Metabacillus sp. B2-18: one gene and its partner. The protein of the gene in region 2 interacts with the protein of the main gene of each other region in a pairwise test. Links are inferred from orthologs where the notes say so. Each region holds a gene or a part of one and is shown on either strand. Other genes may lie near its edges.

Region 1 (3,195 bases), 110 kb from region 2 along the record:
AACTACCCCACCAAACCGTTTGTGACTTTCAATTTGTGATGCAACAACATTTGCGACAATTTCACGGCCGTTTTTAATAATCGCAGCAGCAGTTTCATCACAGCTTGTCTCTATTCCCAGTATATATTGGTCTTTTTCAATCATATTAAATTCACCCACATTACTAAAGCATCTTCTTGATTATCTGTATAATAACGCTTCCTTATACCACCAGGTAAAAATCCCACCTTTTTGTATAGGGACTGTGCGATGTGATTAGACACTCTAACCTCTAAAGATAGTCTTTTTGCATTCATTTCTCTACTTAATTGAATAGTAAATCTTAAAAGAGCTTCACCTATATTTCTCCCTCTGTATTCAGGGTGAACTGCTATATTTGTTATTTGGGCATCATCCATGATGACCCATAAGCCACAATAGCCAACCACTTTACCATCCAGTTCAACTACTAGATATTTGGCAAATAAATTTTGCTCAAGCTCATAATATAGAGATTCCTTCGTCCATGGTGCTGAGAAAGATTGACACTCTATTTGATATACTTCTTCAATATCTTCTCTTACCATTTTTCTTATTGTAAACTCGTTATCCACAATAGCCACCATCTTATTTTTGCTGTTCTAGCCATTTCGCTTCAGCTTCAGCTAGTCTTATGTAATTTGGTACAAGACTATGAACATCTTCAGCATTCTTTTTAAGCCCTATAATTGCTAACTCACTTGGTCTCGGATTATGCAGAGCTACTTGTGCACTTTCCGCCATTTCACCAAGTACATGTGTAATTGCTTTCTCATGTATAGGGAGATCATTACCTAGAAATAGAATACGCTCATTTTTAGACTTTAACATCTCTAACCAATCTGTTAACAATAAATTTTGATCATTCTCCACAGTAACTAATTCCTGATTATCATATTGATATAAACCTGTGTAAACTTGTCCTCTTCTAGCATCAAATATTGGAGAGATCAGTCCATTAAAGAAACGCCCATTTGCCGCCAATATTTCCAAGCTTGAAACACCTACAATGGGAAGTTGAAGGGCCCATGCCATTGTTTTAGCAATTGAAACACCAATCCGAACACCAGTATAAGACCCAGGACCAGTTGCTACAATAATTTTATCTAGCTGTTTCGGTGTTATATCACAATCACTTAAAAGTCTTTCAACAGCTGGCATTGCTCGTACAGAATGGTTTTTCTTTAAATTTGTGATATATTCTCCAATGACTTTATCTTCTTCAACAATTGCGATTCCCAACACATTATTGGTTGTATCAATGGCTAATGCTTTCATCATTTAACTCCTTACACAGTCCAACATAATAAGATCCCTTAGGACTCATGATAATCGTTCTTGTTGTATCATCTACATAAAGAATTTTTATATCTAACCGTTCACTAGGTAACTGTTCTTCTATCAGATGAGCCCATTCTACAACAGTAACTCCACTTGCATGAAAATACTCATCGAAACCTAGGTCCTCATCAGAATCTTCTACTCGATAAACATCCATGTGATATAAAGGCAGTCGTCCATCATGATATTCCTTTATAATAGTAAATGTCGGGCTGTTAACATTACGTTTAATCCCCAACCCCCTTGCCAAGCCTTTAGTAAAAGTAGTCTTACCGGCACCTAAATCTCCCTCTAAAGTAATGACAGCATTGGGCTCTAGTTTTTTTGAAAGATTTATGGCAATCATAGTTGTATCTTCAGTACTTTTTGTTATAAACTCATATTTTTCCACTCTTCTACTCACCTTACTTATTTCTGAAGTGGTTATACCCTGATTTTTCAATTCTGACTAATTCTTGATTAACAGTCTGTAGCATAACTCCAGAATGTTTTTGATCTACTAAACCAATTTGTGTTATTTTCAAATCCATTTTATCACAAGTTTGTTTTAACTTTTCCCATGAGTTCCGTGAGGTGGTCCCGACTAATTCAAAATCTTCGCCACCATAAAGAATCCATTTGTAAATATCATTTGATGAACTCAATGATAAAAGTTCATCACTGACAGGAAGCTGATCTTTAAAGACTGTTATACCAACATTACTTGCTTCACTAATTTCATTTAATTCACTAGCTAGCCCATCACTAACATCATTTAATGAAGCGCGATATAATCCACCTATAAGTCTACCTGCATTTACACGAGGTGTAGGCTTTTTATGACGGTTTATAAGGTATTCTTTCGATTGTTGATTATGTATTTGTACGTGATCTAATAAAATAGCTAAACCTGCAGATGAATCTCCTACATTACCTGTTACAAAAACAATATCTCCATCACAAGCCTTGTTTCTAAGAGTCTGTGTTTCTTGTTCAACTTCTCCTATAACAGTAACCGATATAACAAGTTTGTCAGATGTAGAAACTGTATCTCCACCTAATAGATCCATTTTATATTCCTTTGCAAGCTCGTCCATGCCTTTATAAATCCCTACTAGTTCCTCTTCTTTCCAACTAGAGGGAACAGTAATAGAAACTAGATAATAAAGAGGGATACCTGCCATAGCAGCAATATCACTAATATTAACTGCCAATGCTTTATAGCCTATTTCAAAAGGAGTAGATAAATGTTTAAGAAAGTGAACTCCTTCTACCATAGTATCTACACAAACAACTTGGTTGCGATTCAGACTCGGTTCGTAAACAGCTGCATCATCCCCAATTGCTACTTTTACATTCTTTTGAAAAGTACGATTTGGTTTTACTTTAAGAATAAAATCAAATTCATCCATTTCATACTCCATCTTTTTTAGTTATTCGCTAATATTACGAAAAAACCTTAGGAATTGTTTCCTAAGGAGTCACTGTTAGCGTGTAAGCATTTAAACTTAGTTTAACCAAGTTTTATCTATTCTATCGTACCATATAAGGCTTTATGGTGGTATTATTTAAATTCTTATCTATGTACAAAAATATTATGAATAAACATAAAAAAAACGAAACATCATTGTTTCGCAAGCAATCAATATATGGCGGTCCGGACGGGACTCGAACCCGCGACCTCCTGCGTGACAGGCAGGCATTCTAACCAACTGAACTACCGGACCAGAGTTTTTTCATGAAGTGAAAATAACTTACCTTAACATAATATTTTATGATAATTTGGTTGCGGGGACAGGATTTGAACCTGCGACCTTCGGGTTATGAGCCCGACGAGCTACCAGACTGCTCCACCCC
Region 2 (3,246 bases):
GGTATGACCTGCCGTCCAAATATAAAGCTAAGACCTTTCGTTCAAGATCACTTAGTAACTCCCCCATCTTCACCTCAATATCATCAAATTCTTCTTGATTGATAATGAGTTCCTCAGGGTCCATCACTTTTGCACCTGTAATAACGTCCATAAGTGTTCGATCAGACTCTTCATCATATATTGGCTTGTCTAAAGAAACATAGGAATTCAGCGGAATATGCTTTTGACGAGTTGCAGTTTTTATTGCGGTAATGATTTGCCTGGTAATACATAGCTCGGCAAATGCTTTAAAAGAAGTGAGCTTGTCCTCCTTGAAGTCACGAATGGCTTTGTATAAACCAATCATTCCCTCTTGGATAATATCTTCCCGGTCAGCACCGATTAGAAAATATGATCTTGCTTTCGCCCGGACAAAATTTCGGTATTTTGTAATTAAATAATCAAGCGCTTCACTTTCTCCAAAATGCACAAGTTCAACTACTTGTTCATCTTCCAATAACTCTAAATCTTCTTTGTTGACTTTGCCCCTGTTGATTGGTGAATTCAAGTCGATCCCCCCGACCGCACGCAAGATAACAATATTATACAGTATTGGTTTTGTAAGCGTCAACCAACCATAAATATAACGTTCAGTAGCATTGGCTGTACTTACACATTATTTGTTCCGGAGTCTGGTGTAAGTACTGGATATCGTTCGTTGCCAAAGATATAAGATTTTATTTTTAAAACCAACTACAGATCTCCTCTTCGCCACTTTTCTAATTTTTCTAGAACATCTTCTGGAATAGCAATCTTTGAAGAAGGTCGTTTTTCCTCAATCTTCTTCACTTTGTGTTGAATCCTGCTTTCAATTGACGTCATTTCATTAAGTAACTCTCTTGCTGATTTCCTTAATGCACCTTGTCCAAAGATTGCCCATTGCTCAGTAAAGTCTGAGGTAGCTACATGAACTTGAGTTTTAATATTACTTAATGAAATAGCCAGCTTCTCAATTCTTTCATCAGCTGTTTCATTTTCTCTTGTAAAAATGACTTCAACTCGATAATTTTTCTGCTTTTTCTCAATGCCCTTTACCATATGAGCATCAAATACAATAATGACCCGGTATCCTGTATATGCTTGATATTCAGCCATTTTTTCAATTAATAGATCTCGTGCTCCCGCTAAATCATTTTTCTTAAGGTTTTGTAATTCCGGCCACGCACCGATAATGTTATATCCATCAACCAATAGGATATCCATTTCACTCTACTCCCCTAGAGGATATCGCTTTCTATATACCTCATACATTAAGAGACTAGCTGCTACAGATGCATTTAATGATGTAACATGTCCAACCATTGGCATCTTGACTAAGAAATCACATTTTTCTTTTATAAGACGACCAATCCCCTTACCTTCACTTCCTATAATTAATGCAAGTGACATCTTTCCATCAAGATTGCGGTAATCATCTGCTCCTTTTGCATCTGTCCCTACAATCCATACACCTTTTTCCTTTAGATCATCGATTGTTCTCGCCATATTCGTAACCCTTGCCACAGGGATATGTTCAATTGCCCCAGTAGATGACTTTGCTACTGTCGCTGTTAGCCCAACTGCTCTTCGCTTAGGGATAACAATACCATGTGCCCCTACTGCATCAGCTGTTCTCATGATGGACCCAAGGTTATGTGGATCCTCAATTTCATCTAACAATAATAAAAATGGTGGTTCATTTCGTTCTTCGGCTACTTTTAGTAAATCGTCAACATGAACATATTCATAGGCAGCCACCTGGGCAACTACACCTTGATGGTTTCCTTCCACCATCTGATCAATCTTCTTTTTAGGTACAAAATTGATGGTTATACCTCTTTCTTTAGCAAGCTTCGTAATTTGCTGGGCTTGTCCTTTTAAAGAGTTTTCTGCTACCCATATTTTATTAATGTCTCTCGATGATTTTAATACTTCGATTACCGGATTACGCCCAATAATAAAATCTTCACTCATGACATCCCCTCCTTTCCATCAATAAATGTAAATGACTTTTGAATTAGCTCCTCAAGACGTTCGTGCCTTTTTTCTAAGTAAAGGTATCCAATAAGTGCTTCAAACGCTGTACTATAACGATAAGTTTGTACATCTGTATTTTTTGGAATTGTCCCAGACTTTGCATTTCTTCCTCTTCTTAACACCGCTTGCTCTTCTTCAGTAAGAAACTCAAGCGAGAAGAAATGGTGTAATGTGCTTGCTTGTGCCTTTGCAGATACAAATGTTTTTGCTTGATTATGAAGTTGATTAGGACGGATATTGCCTTTAGCTAAAAGATAATGTCTTACATAAATCTCATAAACAGCATCGCCAATATAAGCCAAAGCCAAGCTATTTAAAAGCTTGGAATCTTTTATTGTAAGTAATTCTAAAAACATTGTGTTCCTCTTTTCCTATTGAAGGCAGAGCTACAGTAAGGTTGAAGCCTGGAGCCCTGCCTATAGTCTTAACAATATTTCTTTTTATCTTTATTCCCCATTTATGTGTACTGTAATCAACCGCGCTTCCATCTCGTACCTTGTGGTGTATCCTCCAAGATGATATTTAGGTCTTTTAATTTATCACGGATTTCATCAGCTAAAGCAAAATTGCGGTCTTTTCTTGCTTGAATACGCTGTTGAATCATTTCTTCAATTTCTTCATCCAAAAGATCTGTTGATTCGAATGTTACCCCTAACACTTTACCCAGTTGATCAAATTGATCTAAGAAAGCCTGAATCACTTCAGTTGATGTATTCTGTTCCTGCAAATAGTAATTTGCTTGTTTTGATAGATCAAATAAAACAGAAATTGCATTAGCTGTATTAAAGTCATCATCCATTTCTTCTTTAAATTGCTGTTGGTAGTCTTTAATTTTTGTTAGCCATTCTTCGTTATTATCTGTTAAATTTGTGCTGCTGTTTTTACGATGCTTTAAATTTCCATATGATGTTGTTAAACGTTCAAACGCGTTCTTTGTACTCTCTAATAACTCCTGAGAGAAGTTGATTGGATGTCTATAATGAACAGACAACATAAAGAAACGAACAATTTGTGGATCTATTTCTTTAATAATATCGTGAACTAAAACAAAGTTCCCTAAAGACTTTGACATCTTTTCATTATTAATATTAATATATCCGTTGTGTAACCAATACTTAGCAAACTGCTTACCTGTTACAGCTTCAGATTGAGCAATTTCATTTTCATGATGAGGGAATGTTAAGTCCTGAC

Evidence for each region.
Region 1: the proteins of rlmB (region 2) and tsaE interact in binary tests that used the Escherichia coli proteins (3 or more experiments, as listed by UniProt). The link is inferred for Metabacillus sp. B2-18 from one-to-one orthologs.

Annotation. Positions count from the first base shown.
Region 1 is NZ_CP088245.1:234,098-237,292, reverse strand. The notes cover bases 14-2,870. They hold tsaE (tRNA (adenosine(37)-N6)-threonylcarbamoyltransferase complex ATPase subunit type 1 TsaE), read right to left. Parts: upstream 1,751-2,870; coding sequence 1,277-1,750; downstream 14-1,276. Other genes in these bases: thiL (thiamine-phosphate kinase), read right to left, coding at 1,764-2,750; tsaB (tRNA (adenosine(37)-N6)-threonylcarbamoyltransferase complex dimerization subunit type 1 TsaB), read right to left, coding at 607-1,296; rimI (ribosomal protein S18-alanine N-acetyltransferase), read right to left, coding at 141-593; tsaD (tRNA (adenosine(37)-N6)-threonylcarbamoyltransferase complex transferase subunit TsaD), read right to left, coding at 14-144. Outside these bases: more of tsaD, read right to left, coding at 1-13. UniProt on the Escherichia coli protein: Required for the formation of a threonylcarbamoyl group on adenosine at position 37 (t(6)A37) in tRNAs that read codons beginning with adenine.
Region 2 is NZ_CP088245.1:119,699-122,944, reverse strand. The notes cover bases 121-3,028. They hold rlmB (23S rRNA (guanosine(2251)-2'-O)-methyltransferase RlmB), read right to left. Parts: upstream 1,993-3,028; coding sequence 1,249-1,992; downstream 121-1,248. Other genes in these bases: cysS (cysteine--tRNA ligase), read right to left, coding at 2,528-3,028; LPC09_RS00620 (Mini-ribonuclease 3), read right to left, coding at 1,989-2,390; LPC09_RS00630 (NYN domain-containing protein), read right to left, coding at 733-1,242; sigH (RNA polymerase sporulation sigma factor SigH), read right to left, coding at 121-547. Also shown: more of sigH, read right to left, coding at 1-120; more of cysS, read right to left, coding at 3,029-3,246. UniProt on the Escherichia coli protein: Specifically methylates the ribose of guanosine 2251 in 23S rRNA.